DNA from 2 places in the Propionispora vibrioides genome. Region 2 is predicted to be linked to the other one. Evidence: riboswitches for the same ligand, from Rfam matches in the RefSeq annotation. Region 2 holds a riboswitch; the other holds the start of a gene.
What was found. Region 2 has a riboswitch for fluoride ahead of BMW43_RS08805 (cation:proton antiporter). Riboswitches for the same ligand answer to the same signal wherever they lie in the genome.

Region 1: another riboswitch for fluoride. It lies ahead of BMW43_RS12560 (MFS transporter); the one in region 2 lies ahead of BMW43_RS08805 (cation:proton antiporter).

What each region holds. Positions count from the first base shown of each region.
Region 1 is NZ_FODY01000015.1:43,706-51,772, reverse strand. Features, by position in the region: gene glmS (glutamine--fructose-6-phosphate transaminase (isomerizing)) at 1-1,037, shown strand, start outside; gene BMW43_RS21365 (LamG-like jellyroll fold domain-containing protein) at 1,584-2,729, shown strand; gene BMW43_RS12570 (hypothetical protein) at 3,226-3,522, shown strand; gene BMW43_RS12565 (C1 family peptidase) at 3,913-4,659, shown strand; fluoride riboswitch at 4,971-5,044, shown strand; gene BMW43_RS12560 (MFS transporter) at 5,285-6,448, shown strand; fluoride riboswitch at 6,723-6,791, shown strand; gene BMW43_RS12555 (iron-sulfur cluster assembly scaffold protein) at 6,842-7,534, shown strand; gene BMW43_RS12550 (GGGtGRT protein) at 7,553-8,067, shown strand, end outside.
Region 2 is NZ_FODY01000008.1:114,912-122,978, forward strand. Features, by position in the region: gene BMW43_RS08770 (helix-turn-helix transcriptional regulator) at 1-138, shown strand, start outside; gene BMW43_RS08775 (nuclear transport factor 2 family protein) at 372-710, opposite strand; gene BMW43_RS08780 (SGNH/GDSL hydrolase family protein) at 880-2,259, opposite strand; gene BMW43_RS08785 (lipase family protein) at 2,527-3,849, shown strand; gene crcB (fluoride efflux transporter CrcB) at 4,175-4,549, opposite strand; gene BMW43_RS08795 (DUF190 domain-containing protein) at 4,585-4,932, opposite strand; gene BMW43_RS08800 (universal stress protein) at 5,200-5,625, opposite strand; gene BMW43_RS08805 (cation:proton antiporter) at 5,627-6,802, opposite strand; fluoride riboswitch at 6,997-7,061, opposite strand; partial or broken gene eno (phosphopyruvate hydratase) at 7,096-8,067, opposite strand, start outside.

The DNA.
Region 1 (8,067 bases), on a different contig from region 2:
AAACCATGTCGGGACGTCTGGCAAAAGACGATAGCCACATTATCTTTGACGAGCTGAAATGGACACCGGAAGAAGTGGCCGGTATTAACAAGATTGCTATTGTTGCCTGCGGTACGGCCTATCATGCCGGCATTGTCGGTAAATATTATCTGGAAAACCTGGCGCGTATTCCGGTCGAGGTGGATGTGGCCTCTGAGTTTCGCTACCGTTCGCCACTGGTGGATGATAAAACCCTGGTTATTGTCATCAGTCAGTCCGGCGAAACGCTGGATACGCTGGCCGGCTTGAAAGAAGCTAAACGGCTGGGTGCCAGAACACTGGCTATTACCAACGTTGTCGGTTCTTCTATTGCCCGTGAAGCCGATCATGTGATCTACACCTGGGCCGGTCCGGAAATCGCTGTGGCCTCCACGAAAGCCTATACCACCCAGTTGGTAACCTTATGCATGCTGTCCATTTATGTTGCTGCTTTACGCGAAACCTTGGCGGCGGCAAAGGTGAAGGAACTGATTCAAGGTTTGCGCGATCTGCCGGCACAGGCCCATGAAATTCTCGAGGATGTGGAACCAATCAAAACCTTTGCCCAGCAGTACGGCTTTAACGAAGATGTATTCTTTATTGGCCGCGCCCTGGACTATTGTGTGGCGCTGGAAGGTTCCCTGAAACTTAAGGAAATATCATACATTCACGCTGAAGCTTATGCGGCCGGTGAACTGAAACACGGCACCCTGGCGCTGATTATTGAAGGCGTACCGGTCATTGCGCTGGCGACACAGCCGGATGTGTATGAAAAGATGCTCAGTAACATCAAGGAAGTTAAGGCACGCGATGCGGTGGTTATCGGGATTGCCATGAAAGGCGACGACCATATCAGAAATTATGTGGATCATGCCATCTATATCCCGGATGCCCACAAGTACCTGGCACCGCTGCTGGCCGTTATCCCGCTGCAGCTTCTCGCCTACTATGCCGCCATTACCCGTGGCTGCGATGTAGATAAACCGAGAAATCTGGCCAAGAGCGTAACGGTAGAATAATTCAGTAATGAAATAAAAGCACACAATCACTGCAGCTTTATGCTGCGGGGTTGTGTGCTTTTTTTGCTAAAGTATCAGCCAACTCAATATCTTCTGGCCTGCCTGATTCCGGCGGATAAGAATGGAATATAGGTAAATACCTGATACTGCTATTTTGTTTAATTAGATTTTTCTGCAGTTGGATATCAACAATCAGCAGCGTTGACGTACTTTACTGCATCAAAACAGAGCTTAGTGACAGCGTGGAAAATCCGGGATAATATCAACAAGAAAGAAGTAAAACAGTTAATAGTCTAAAATTGCAACGGGACATATCTCCTTAGTTTTGCTCCTATCTCGGTTAATAGCCGGGTAGGAGCTTTTTCTTGTAACAATATGTTTTTAGTTTACATAATATAAGAATGGTGAAAAGGAAGCCCGTTTAATATTACGCGCTGCGTGAATGTATCCCCATGAAAGCCGACGTACAGGAAACACAGAGTAGGGCACAAGAGTTCCTTGGCTATGTTGACTTTCAAAATATAAATTAATTGGAGGAATTGTGAAATGGCTTATGAAGTGGATCAGAATACAGTTTCCCTGCTTCATTTTGATGATGGAATTAATGATGCATGCGGAAATACATGGACCGCGTATGGCGGCGCTGCAATTAGCAACTTGAAAAGTGAATTTGGAAACAGCTCATTATATTTAAGTGGTTCAGGGCAATATTTAACTACACCGTCTTTAACAGGTTTTGGAACTGATGACTGGACCATTGATTTCTGGGTGTACCCTATAACAAATAGTAGCTCAAATGGATTATTTTGTTCGGGAGGGAAAAGTTCTCCTAACTGGACATCTACTCTCTACACTTTTCAGATAAATTGTCCCAATAGCACTCACATGCGTTTAGTGTATACAAGCACACTAAATCAAACCCCTATACTCTTATTGGAATTTTCCATTACTCAGAATGTAATGCAGCATGTTGCTTTTGCTAGAAATGGAACAAATCTATTAGCATTTGTTAATGGAAAACTAGTAGCAAGTAAGACTATTGCTGCAACTATGCAGTTTATTTCTGACGGGGTATATGTGTTAGGAAAACAGGATATTCGGAATATGTATTACTTCAACGGCTATGTTGACGAATTTCGTATTTCTAATGTAGCCCGATGGACATCTGATTTTACACCGCCAGGAACCGTTGCAGTGCCTAATGCACCAGCCAATCTTACCGCCAACCCAGGTGATTCTCAAGTAACTCTCAACTGGGATGCAGTTACCGACGTTACTAGCTACAATGTAAAACGCTCAACGACAGCAGGCGGTCCCTATGAAACGATTGCAACTACCATATCGGGGACCTCATATGTGGATACCAACGTAACAAATGGCACGACCTATTATTATGTGGTTGCCGCTGTAAATGGGGATGGCGAAGGTGTAATTTCTAATGAGGCTTCGGCTACCCCCCAGGCGGCACCTGTAGAAGAGGGCCAGGGCCTGCTCAGGGTTACGATGATTGATTCCAGTGAACGGGAGTATAAGTTGCCTATGAGAGAGATTAACGGGTTTATAGAGTGGCTGAACTCGCATAGTAACAGTGATACTTTTAGTTATCAGCTTACAACGGCATTTGGCAGTAAGGAATATTTATTGTTTGACAAAATCATCAGCTTTGAAGTGATTTCACTGCCGGCAGAATAACATTAATCCCTTCATTCTGGTTGATCGCCAGGGTGAAGGGATTCTTTGTTTTGTGGCTATAATTCTGACTGCTGCATAAACTAACTTATCATAACATTATTACGAAGGCGGTGCGGCGGGTGCTTACCTTAATTTATTTTATGATATTTTGCGGCGTTATGACGATAGGGATATTATCCTATAAGTTTTTTAAGTTGCCGTGAAAACACCTCTAACTTCGGTTAGAGGTGTTTTATTATAGACTTTAGTCGGTTGAGTGAGCGAAACAAAAACCATCCGGTCAGGTGCAAATAAAAGTTATATAAAGCCAGCGTCTTAAGCTGCCGCCTAGTAACAGAGGCTTATAACTTCAGTGTAAACCACCAATTTGACGGGTGGTTTTGATTATTTTGTGGTTAATTTTCGTCTGTCTGATTTTTTAAAATGAGTTTTTTGTAACAAAATTGTAATATTTAACTGGTATTATTTTCTTAAGAAAAATATGGGAGTGATTGAAATGAATGACATTGTAAGAAAGACTATTATTTATTCGTTGGCCGGTATCATGCAAATCGGCTTAGGTATTGCGGTAACCGAGGCATCGCCGGTGCCTGCCGGCAATTGGCAGCAGCAGACCATTCGGATGGACCAACCGCAGAATCAGCAGGGGGACCATGATAAGCGATTGCGTGAAGAGAAGCAACGGCATGAAAACGAAATGAAGAGACGTCCCAATGAAGGCGAAAAAGAATGGCACGAAAGACAGGAACGGGAAAACCAACGTCATGAACAGACGTTAAGGGAGATGCAGTAAGTGCAGACTTCTTAGACCGGAGGAAGTTTTATGGGAAGAAAGATTGAGGTTTTCACAATAGGATTAATCCTAGGGTCTATACTTGGGGTTATTATTAGTATCTGTTTCTTCTTATGGCCAACAAGCCGTCAGATACTCCTTAGCAATGGATGATGGTAATCAGCATTTGATAGTTTATCTTCAAGGGAGAATAGGTTAGAATTCTTCTATTTTGGTGATAGCCAGAGTAAGGAGATTTTAACTTTGCCTGGTGGGATTAGCTGTTGAACTATTGTAGATAGAACCCGCAACAAAAGGAAAACCGTAGAGAATTAAGGTCGCATATACTGTAATAGACCGAAAGAGAAGCTTGTCAAATGATAAATCAAAAGGGAAAGGCGGTCGAAACCAATGCCTAAGTATTTATTAAAGAAAGATTCTCCGGATTTACGGGATTATATTTTTTATTCATCAAAATATAAACTCATTGAGCATTTACCTGCTAAAATTGATTTGCGGTCTAATTGCAGTCCTGTTGTTGATCAGGGAGAATTGGGCTCCTGTACGGCGAATGCCATTGCTTCCGGTTTGCGGGAATATTGGGAATTGAAAAGTACCCAGTCTTTAATCACACTGTCAAGGTTGTTCCTATATTATAAAGAACGAGAGTTAGAAGGCCAGGTTAATGAGGACTCAGGTGCCGAAATCAGGGATGGTATGAAAGTTTTAAGCCAAATCGGTGTATGTCCTGAGACCGACTGGCCTTATGATATAGCAACCTTTAAGAATGCGCCGACAGATAAACAAACAACCGATGCCGCTATATACAAAGTCAATGAATATCACCGTATTATTTTATTCTCCCAGATAAAAGCAGCGCTTGCCGAAGAATTGCCGGTAGTGATAGGGATTAAGGTATATGATTCCTTTGAAAGTGATGAGGTAGCTCAGACTGGGTTGGTTCCTATGCCGAATCCGGGCAAAGAACAATATCTGGGTGGTCATGCTGTACTTATTGTGGGATACGATGATAGTAGTAAAGTGTTTATCGTCCGCAATAGCTGGGGCACATCCTGGGGAGATAAAGGGTACTGTTATTTGCCTTATCAATATTATACGCAAGGATATATCAGTGATTGCTGGACAAGCAAAGGTTAATAACGGCACAATCCTATAGCAATGTAAATTCCTCCGTTCTGGTTAAGCGTCAGGGGAGGGATTTACTTTTTACTGGGAGTCGGTTTTGATCAGACTATTTTGTAACGTAACCTATGCTTTGCCTACTTTAAGCAAAGTCATACCATACAAATAAAAATAGTCGCGATCCAATCATGGTCGCGACTATTTTTTTGTGGTTAACGCGTTAAGCTGTTGCTAGAGTTTGTGCAGGAATAGGCACCGGATGTGTTCAGCAGGCATACGCATAGGGAATCTCCCCAGTTGTGCTGAGCTGATACAACTGCTATACTAATCATAAAAGGGATGAAGTTCCCCTGCGGAATAATCCGGAATGCTGAAATCAGCTGATGACTTCTACTGTTGTAGGAATTGTCGGTTGTTTTTTTTATTTTCCTTTTTAAGTGTCTAATTGAAAAGATGCTTGTCATGAGTTTCTGCAGCGTAGCGCTTTTTTCAATAAGCAGATGTGTTAGGGATAAAAAGGAGCTGAAAAATGGAGTGCTTTTCGGGATTTGAATTTGTCCCCCAGCATGGTGAGAATTGTTGTTCCCGACAGCTAAGCCGGCAAATCAGTGACAACAGAATGACGAGAGGAGTGGTGAATGTGTTCGAACAAGAGTTGGATAAATCCAAAGCGCTAAAGTTTGTTTTGCTGATGGGAATTGTTAGCTTGTTTGCCGACATGACTCACGAAGGTGCCCGCAGCATTACGGGGCCTTTCCTGAGCAGCCTGGGAGCCAGCGCAGCAAATGTTGGCATCATTGCCGGTTTAGGAGAATTTGTCGGGTATGGCGTTCGGCTTTTTTCTGGTAAATTGAGTGATAAGACAGGGCAATACTGGCTGATTACCATATGGGGCTATATCATCAATCTGGTGGCAGTACCACTGCTTGCTTTGGCTGATAACTGGATGGCTGCAGCCGTATTAATGGTTTTGGAACGGATGGGCCGGGCCATTCGCAATCCAGCGCGTGATGTCATGCTATCCAACGTAGCAAAGCATATTGGCCGTGGTTGGGCTTTTGGCATGCACGAAGCGCTGGATCAAGTTGGTGCGATGACCGGTCCGCTGCTCGTTGCAGGCATTATGTACTTACGGGGTGATTACCGGCTGAGCTTTGCCTGGCTGGCGTTTCCGATGCTACTTTGCTTGCTGACGTTGGCCTATGCCCGGCTTACCTATCCCAAGCCCTATGTAGTTTTCGAACAAAGGGATGAATCTTCGCAAAAGCTATCCGCTAAGTTTTGGCTCTATCTCGCCGCCACTTCGCTGGTTGCTGTTGGTTATACTGATTTTCCTTTGGTTGCATATCATTTCGGGGTGACCTCTTCTGTGCCGGCTGTGGGCATTCCTATTTTTTATTCGGTGTCAATGGGGGTAGCCGCTCTGTCGGCTCTGATTTTCGGACGCTATTTCGACCGGAATGGGTTGAGCGTTCTTGCTTTTGCAACAGTATTGTCGGCTTTCTTTGCTCCTTGCGTATTTGGTGTCAATATTTATTTGGCCTTTGCCGGCATGATTTTCTGGGGAATTGGTATGGGAGCCCATGAGTCCATCATGCGTGCCGCCATAGCGGAAATGGTACCGATGGATCACCGCGGCTTTGCTTACGGCCTTTTCAATAGCATTTATGGCTTTGCCTGGTTTTTAGGCAGTGCGGGCATGGGGTATTTGTACGACCTGTCGGTGGGGATGTTGATTGTTTTTTCTGTTGCCGTTCAGCTAGTGTCTGTACCCTTGTTTATTATCGTAGGGAAAATGCGCTAACCGTTATGGTTAAGTCCGGATAAAGTCTCCTATTTGAAAAAACGGCTTGAAGACGGTTTTATGAACCTGGAGTCGCGGCAACTAAAAGGATTTTTCTTGCAGCAAAAGACTGTGGCGCCATAGCGGTCGGAGGTGCCCTTCCAGGCTATAATGCCTTTTATTTCGGTTGAAGTCTATCTTTAGATAATCGCTTGTACAAAAATAACTTGTGCGAAAGAAAAGATTGGAATTGACGTTTCTGCTAGATTAACAGTATAATTTTTACGTAACTAATACATAGTTTGGCGATGGAGTTCGCCATGAACTGCGCAGTTTCGAGTGCGCCGATGACTCCTACCTCTACGGTAGGAGTCTATTTTTATGGCCGAGGCTTAGCATGAAAGGAGAAGAGAGATGAAGTATTCAACAGAAGTCGAAGAAATGACCTGTGTAGCCAAAGGCGTCAATCATGGGGCGGCGCCGATCCCGCAAGAGGGTAAATGGGTAAAGGCCCGGGAGGTCAAGGATATTTGCGGTCTGACTCATGGTGTAGGTTGGTGTGCGCCGCAGCAGGGTGCCTGTAAGCTGACGCTTAACGTGAAAGAAGGTGTCATTGAGGAAGCGCTGGTCGAAACGATTGGCTGTTCCGGCATGACTCATTCGGCAGCAATGGCTTCGGAAATCCTGCCAGGCAAAACCATCCTGGAGGCGCTTAATACCGACCTTGTTTGCGACGCAATCAATACTGCTATGCGTGAACTTTTCCTGCAAATTGTTTATGGCCGCAGTCAGACTGCATTTTCCGAAGGCGGTTTGCCGATTGGCGCCGGACTGGAGGACCTTGGTAAAGGGCTGCGCAGTCAGACGGGTACCATGTATGGCACGTTGGCCAAAGGCCCGCGTTATATGGAGTTGGCGGAGGGGTATGTTACTTCGCTGGCGCTGGATGCTGACAACGAAATTATTGGCTATCGTTTTGTCCATTTAGGAAAAATGATGGAAATGATCAAGAAAGGCACCGACGCAAACGAAGCGTTGAAAAAGGCAACCGGTCAATATGGACGCTACGACGAAGGGGTCAAACACATCGACCCCCGGCATGAATAAGCGAGGGGGTAGACAAGGATGGCAAAATTTGAAGGATATGAACGGCGAATCGCCAAAATAGAAGCTTTCTTACAAGAACAGGGAATTGAGTCGTTGGAAGCGGCGAAAGAAATGTGTGAGCAAAAAGGGATGGATGTGCCCGGTATGGTCAGGGGAATTCAGCCAATTTGCTTTGAAAATGCCTGTTGGGCCTATACCTTGGGGGCTGCGGTCGCGCTGAAACGGGGCTGTACCAAGGCTGCCGATGCGGCAGAGGCAATCGGTGAAGGGCTTCAGGCGTTTTGTATTCCCGGCTCGGTAGCCGACGGCCGCAAGGTTGGACTGGGGCATGGCAATCTGGCCGCTATGCTGCTGCGGGAAGAAACGAAATGCTTTGCCTTTCTGGCCGGTCATGAATCGTTTGCCGCTGCTGAAGGGGCGATCGGCATTGCTAAATCGGCCAATAAAGTACGTAAGGAGCCATTGCGGGTCATTTTAAATGGTCTGGGTAAAGATGCGGCACAGATCATTTCAAGGGTCAACGGTTTCACTTA
Region 2 (8,067 bases):
GATTTACTCCGCACCACGTCCTGCTCTGTCACGGAAATTTCTGCTTGCGTTGGTTACTCAGATCCTTTTTACTTCAGCAAATTATTTAAGAAGCGAACTGGTTTGTCTCCTAAGTTATTCAGAGAAATGAGAGGTTGATAGCAATTGATTCAGAAGCACCGAAATTAAATATCTTCTCTTATTTTGAACCTCACGTCTAACGTAGGGTTTCTGCATATAAAAAACAAAAGATCTGTATTTTTACAGATCCTTCAAACGGAAGAGAAACCGTTGCTCTATCCACCTGTGCTACAGGCGCATATACCTTTATAGCCAATCGCCTGAACCTTGTCAAAATGCTGGCAGCTTGCGTTTATACTCCTGCAGCGCTCTTACGCGTCCTCCATCGTTACGATTCTTAAGCTGGTGATCAGGCCGTCCCGAGTTGTAAAGAAGTAATCCAGCAATACCGGACTGCCCGCAAAGTCGCCGGAAACACGGGCGGATAAAATCGACTCCTGCCGTTTGGCGCTAAAGCCCATAACCAGATACTGATTTTTATACTTCGCGCTATCTTCAAACCATTGCCGGATAGCATCCTTGCCGCGGAACTCCTGCCCTTCGGTATAAACAACCGCCTCCTCGGCAAAGCAGGCTACGAACGCCTGGCTGTCACCGCTAGACTTTGCCTGCATAAATGTATCAATCCGTGGTGGCAATTTTACGGACACGCTCATCCCTTCCTTTACAAACCGAATATACACAACACTGTTGTCGCGGAGCAGCTCCGCTGCCTGGCCTTCTCTAACTGCGCCTCAAATTATTATACCATCAAAAAGAGCAAATAGCCGCCTTCTTTGATGGTATAATAACATTCACACTATAGCCGGACCGGAAGCCTTATTTCCCCGGAATAGATGGTCCGGTAATACGTCCCCAGTTGGCGTTAATGGCGGCGGCAATCATCTGTTTGCCCTTAATATCCAGATGCAGTCCGTCTGTCGCCAGTTCGTTCGGCAATATCCCTTCCGGCGACTCCATGCCCTGAGCCACATCTATATGATCCTGCGTCCGGATAAAGTCATTGATCTTCTGCCGTTCCTGCTGCCAGCCCGCTGCGGTCGGTTCGTCAAACACGCGCTTAATATTGCCCGGATTAATCGGCGGCAGCGTCAAGAATACAGGATGTATCCCGTTGTCCAGGCATTTTTTCTTCAAGGCGGTCAAATCTGCAATAATATCCTCTGCCGAATAACCGCCGCGCATACTATTGGAGCCTCCCATAATGATCAGGTAACGGGGCTTGAACGGCAGCACATCCTGTTCAAAGCGCTCCACCATCGTCGCGCTGGTATCGCCGCTCTTTCCCAGGTTGATCACCGGAAAATCCAGATAGTGCTGATAGCTGTATTCCCAGTCCGACGGCGAATACGATACTGCACCGCCGCCATGAGTAATGCTGTCGCCGTAAGTGGCCACCTCAAAAGCGGCGCCGGGGACAACGCCAAATTTGCCGACATCCGAATAGACTCCCACCGGATTCCCCTCCTGATCCATCGCCCGCACTCGCCAATAAAAAGGCTTCCTGCCAACCCGGGGCGTGGAATCATAATAGTCAAAGCCCACGGCAATAGCCGAATCGATGCGATGCACGGAAGGTTCTATTCCGTTAGGGTTTTCCGGCAAATCATCAAGAATTTCCACTTCATACTTGTCCCCACCGGCCACAGGAATCCAGGCATATACCGGATAAAGCAAAACACTGCCCGCCGTTTGGTTAAAAACAGAGGTGGGAATAGGCTTTAGCTGAATGTCCTTGTCCTGATCCACATATACCTTTTGCACGTCCGAGTCATCGCCGATGCGTTGTCCGTCCAGATTAAGGCCATGAACCCGCCAGTAAAAATAATCTTGCTGTAATCGATCAGTTAGATCAGCATTATAGCCATTGACATAAATATAAGAAGTTGAAAAAAACGGCGTCGGCTGGAAGCGTGGTTCATCATACACGCCCGGATTTTCCTGAAACAATTCAATTTCATAAGCCACGGCCGACTCCACCTTGGTCCAGCGCAGCACTGGCTTTAAGGATGCCGGATTCTGTTGCGAAAACTCCACGGTTGCCTCCGGCTTATCCGGCCGGGGCATTTTTTTCACAACCGTTTGTCCAGCCGTTGCTACCGTCTGCGTATCTACCGGATCTTCCGCCGCCGTCGTGCGAAACAGGAAAAAACCTACTATAAAAAGAGCGATACCACTTAGCAAAAAAAACTTTTTCACGGCTGCCTCCTTCTGGGCAACGTACTTTTCGCTCCCCTTTACATATATTTTTCCGGAAGCCTTCGCGCTTTATGCTCCGGCAACCCTTGTCTATTTACTGATAATTATAAATGTCTTTGAATAAAAAGGCTAGTACCAATGCATTGTCCTGTCAGGATAGGAAAATATATCCACCCAGAGCGCCTTGACAGCCGCTTGTAGCTGCTCCTATAATTTGAGTAGTACAACTGACTGTTCAGTCCAGATTCTACGGAAGGAGGTGCGGCTGTGAAGCCATTTTTGCACCTGCTGCTTGTTCTTTGCTTTCTGATCTATCCTTCGGCTGCCGCCTGGGCCGGTCCCCAGGAAGATTATGAAGAAGCTTATAAAATTTATCTGGCTGCCGCCACCAGCGCCGCAGCCTATAGCGACCGTCTTGGTGAGTTAAGCACCCGCTACCTGGAGCAGGACGGCTGGCAAATTGATCATTACGTTCAGCCCCAGGGCCGCTCCGGCGTCCGCTACTTGATTGCCCAGAAAAATAATACGCCCTTCTATTTTATCGCCATTGTCGGTACGGAAAATGAAAAGGATGTTAAACTTGACCTTAAAGTGGATAAAGTACCCTTCGCCGGCGCTACCGATGAAGAAATCTCCGCTGCTGCGGCTCAAAAGAATGTGCCTGATACCGAACCTAAAGTCCATAAGGGCTTTAACCAATTCCTACAGGCCGGACCGGCGGCCACGCTGCGCAGCCCCCGCCGGGGCAGCCTGGCGCTGCCCGATCTGCTGACGGCGAACAAAGACCGCAAGCTTTACCTGACCGGTCACAGCCTCGGCGGCGCAGCCGCTACCCTAGGCGGCGCAAGATTAATCAGCACCGGTATGACTTCCGGCCAACTGGAGGTTATCACTTTCGGCGCCCCGGCTGTGGGCAATGCCGCTTTCGCCGCCAAGTTCGCCCCGATCCTGCCAGTGACCCGCATCGTCCAGTCCAGCGATCCGGTCACCGGCGTGCTGCAGACCCTATTCGGCGGTTATCAGCAGTTTGGCCGGGAAATAAAATGGCCGGCCCCAGCCTTCGTAAGCGATTCCCATCAGTTAACCGGTTATATCGATTCGGCCATCAAAAATTATTACGACAAACGCCGCCTGGCCATGGATGCCGGCATGCCGCTTCCCGCTTTTCCGGCGTTTGCCGGGGCCAGCCAGGACAGTGCCTATATCCTGCCGCTGAAAAACAGCTTGCCCGAGAACTTAACCACCGAATTCTGGTATATGAATGAGGCCTTGCAGGATGAATACCGCCGCACCTTTTCCCGCCAGGTAACTCCTGCCGACATGCCGGATTCCTGGCAACAGGCAGCAGCGGCCTCCGGCTGCCGCTGGGTCATTGCCTCTGAAGTCAGTGCCAGCCGCGTTAAGCAAGAAAAGAATGCCTATTATATCACCCTGACTCAGACAATCTATGACGCAACGACTGGCGCCGTCGCCGACACAGCCATTTACTCGACAGGCACCTATACCCTGACGCCGCTGGAAGCCTTTATCCACGCCTTTAAAGAAATGAATATCCATCTGAACTCCCGGCTAACTAAAACCGCCATATAGCGGCAGCTCCTATCAGATGCTTCATCAATTTGCCGCCGCTTTTACCCTGCATAAATCGAGGCCTGTTCCGTAAAAGGAACAGGCCTCGATTTATATCTCCCGTAAAGTCATCAGTATAAGTAATGGCCTTATGACCAAATAAAAAGACATCTGTTTGTCACACTTCCATCAGGCTCAGGATAATCCTGTTTCTTACTCTGGATACAAACCACCCTGGTTTTCGAGAAGCCTGTCTCCGGCGAAGGGTCCCTGATTGGCCCGAAAAAGAATAAACCTGGGTTAGACGGTTCACATTCCCCATCTTTTCCCAGGAAATAATTCCTCTCTAAAACAGTCTGGCAATACCAATCCCCAGCCAGGTGGCAAAAAAACCGACTCCCAAATTGAGTCCTACATTATAAAAAGCCCGCAAGGCATCGGCAGTTTGCAGTAAGCGCAAAGTCTCATAACTAAAGGATGAAAACGTAGTCAAACCGCCTATTAAGCCAATGGCGACAAGCAATCGCCAGTAGGGGCTGATGCTTAACCGCTCGGTGGTCATTGTCAAAAATAAGCCGATAATGAAGCACCCTACCACATTAACAAGCAACGTCCCAAAGGGAAACTCCGGACCAAACCGCTCCGCCATCCAATTGGACACTAAATACCGAATGACTGAACCAATCCCACCGCCGACCGCTACTAAAACAATTCCCAGCATATACTTTCACCTCTCTTGCCTCGTCTGTTCTTCTGTTATCGCTTCGGTGGTTTATGACCGTATTTGATAACTTCTATATCGTCAATCGTAACCATTCCCTCCTCCAGCATATCATCCAGGAAGGGCAATAGCTTGGCAACATACTCCTCACTGTCGATAATTTCCACTAAAATGGGTAAATCACTGGATAAATCCACAATACTGGCCGTATGAATCCGGCTGTTGGCCCCATAACCCACGATGCCGCGAAACACCGTCGCCCCCGCCATATCCAGTTCCTTGGCCTTTTCCACGATAGCTTGATACAAAGAACGCCGTTTCCAGTGATCGCTTTCCCCGATATAAATCCGTAATCGTTTGGCCTGACTCGCAATTTTGGGCACAAAGACTCCTCCTTCAACTTGATACCAATCAACTTTTTATAGCCCGGCTGCCTGCAACGGCCTAAACCGGCACAGCAGCGTGTATGATCTTTTGCAGCCTGGTCGCCGGCTGCCACCACGACAGCCAATACGGCTCGGGCCAGCCAGCTACCGGGCCGTATTTTTGTAATTTTCTCCGTTAACCCTTAGGGGGGTGCTTAACTATCCGCAACAACCCTAACGGCACTTTTTGTACCATACTTCGTTAACATTTTTGATATGCTATCTTTATTTTACCACAACAACCGGCACTTTAGCATAGGTAACCACCTTTTGCACTACACTGCCAATAATCAGACTTTTAAATCCACCCATGCCCCGTGTACCCATGACAATCAAATCGGCCCTGCGATCAACAGCGTAGCGCATCAGGCTCTCCGCCGGATGGCCCTTTAAGATTTCCGTCTGTAGAAAAATCCCCTGTTCCTCACCATAAACCACAGCCTGCTCCAGCAGCGGCCGGTACTGTTTCTCTCCATCGGCGTACCATTCATCCACTTCATCAATGCTGGAGCTAAATTCAGGGGGCTTAACCACACTGGCCACTACCACCGTCGCCCCCTCAAACCTGGCAGCCAGGCCTACCGCCCAGACTAACGCCTTGTGGCTGCCGGCTGAGCCGTCATAAGCCACAACTATTTTTTTCAAATCCATATCAATCGGCCTCCCTCTCCCTGATAACCATGTTTTTTATCACTGCCGGCGATTCGTCGGTCTCATCTGTCGGGAAAAACCATTTTTGGGCGATCATCGTCGGCACCACGGCGCTCAAAATGACGGTTGCCACCAGTACACTGTACTGTCCCTCATCGATATAGTGATTAGTTAGCCCGTACAAGGCCGAAATAGTGCCAAAGGTCAGACCGGTGCTCATTAGCAAGGTAGTGTAAATACCGGTACGCGGTGTATAGTGAAACCAGTTGGTCGCCGGCAATACGCCGATAAACTTGGCAGCCATTTTGATCAGCAGGAAAACCAGGATAGTCCCGGACATCGTATACAAAGCTCCCACCGATACCAGTACCCCCGCTTTAATGAAATAGAACGGCGTAAAAACGGCAAATACAATGGCTCGCATTTTCACCAGCGTTGGTTTGTAGTGCTTGAAAAAGCGGGCCATGGCCATACCGATAATATAGGCCGGAAGTACCGCCTCGCTGCCGCTGATTACCGCCAGATAGGCCAGGGCTAAGAGTACCAGAAAAATGAACTTGATTTCCGGCTCACTGACCCGCCCGCCATACCATTTGAATATCCTGGCAGCCAGCGGAGTAATAACCAGCACAGCCACGATCATAACTGCTGTAAACCAGACGACCTTTAGCGAAAATCCGGTAAAGAGCAACCCCAGGGCCAGCACCGTCCCCAAATCAGTGACAAAGCAGGCCGCCAGAATGCCTTGACCTAAACGGCTGGCCGACAGCCCGCTTTCTACCATGACGGCATACACGACGGCCACTGAGGTGGTTGACAGTGCAATACCGGCAATTTTAGCGGCATTGCCGTCCCAGCCGAACATATACTCGGCAAGCCACATGCCGCCCAGAAAGGGCAGCAGAAACGATAAAAAGCCAATCACCAGACTTTCTTTCAGGTTGCCTTTAAGACTATCGGGATCAATCTCAGCCCCGGCAAGAAAGGTCAACACCACAGCACCAAATCCGGCTAAAAAAGTAACCCAGGATGTAATCTCCAAATGCATGGCGTTGCCGCCAATCACACCCACGGCAATCTCCATAAGCGCCACCGAAATGCCCAGCCGGATAGACAGGACGGTGGCAATAAGGGCCAGCAGCACCCACTGCGCGGCAATAGCAAAGTTCTGTTCCATTGACAGCTACCTCCTTGTTAGTCCTTGACTAATACTCCCAGGGTGTGCTTCAAATTAACGAAATGTTCTATGGCGAGTGACTTTTGCGAAAAGACAAAATTCACGAAAATGGCCCTTACTTCCAAAAATTTCAACGAAGTGTGTCAAAAAAGCACCCTTCAAAGACACTCCGAACCATTTGCCAACACACCCTAGGGAAGGTAGGAGTTATTACCGCGTTCACTGCGGGGTTATGGCGAACTCCATCGCCGGTTTTTACGCCGTTCTGCCTGAAAAATCAACCGGACAGCCTGTCATTTGGCGGCAAAAGGATTGCCGAAGACAGCTTTTCCGCCCAACTCGGCCTCAATCTCCAACAGGCGGTTATATTTGGCAATGCGTTCACTGCGGCAAGCCGAACCGGTCTTAATCTGACCGCCGCCCATGGCCACGGCAAAATCGGCCAGGAACGCATCTTCGGTCTCGCCGGAACGGTGGGAAACAACATAATTCCAGCCGGCCTAACGGCACATTTTAATGGCCTCCACCGTCTCGGTCACCGTACCGATCTGATTTAGCTTAATAAGCACCGCATTGGTGGTCTTCTCCTTAATGCCGCGGGCAATAAATTTGGTATTGGTGACAAAAATATCGTCGCCCACAATCTGCAATGCCTGACCGAGGGCTGCCGTATGCTCCCGGAAGCCGTCCCAGTCATTTTCCGCTAATCCGTCTTCCAGGGAAACCAGGTAATATTTCTTGGCCCATTCCTTGTACAGCGCCGTCATTTCACTGCTGCTCTTTACTCCCTGCCCTGATTTTGTTAAATGATACTGACCATTTTCATAAAACGAACTGGCTGCCGGGTCAAGCGCCAGGGCAATATCCACACCCGGCACATAGCCGGCTGACCGGATGGCCTCGATAATCAGCTCGCAGGCCTCCTCATTGCTCTTCAGGTTAGGTGCAAAGCCGCCCTCATCACCCACACTGGTGGCATAACCCTGTTGCCCCAAAAGCTTTTTGAGCGCGTGAAAGGTTTCCACACCATATTGCAGGGCTTTGGCAAAGGTAGGCGCGCCGACAGGCATAACCATAAACTCCTGAAAGTCCACACTGTTGTCGGCATGCTTGCCGCCGTTTAAAATATTCATCATCGGCACCGGCAGCCGCACCGCCTCGCTGCCGCCCAGATAGGCATAGAGCGGCAAGCCCTGTTCTATCGCTGCGGCCCGGGCAGCCGCCATGGAAACGCCCAAAATGGCGTTGGCGCCTAAATTGGCCTT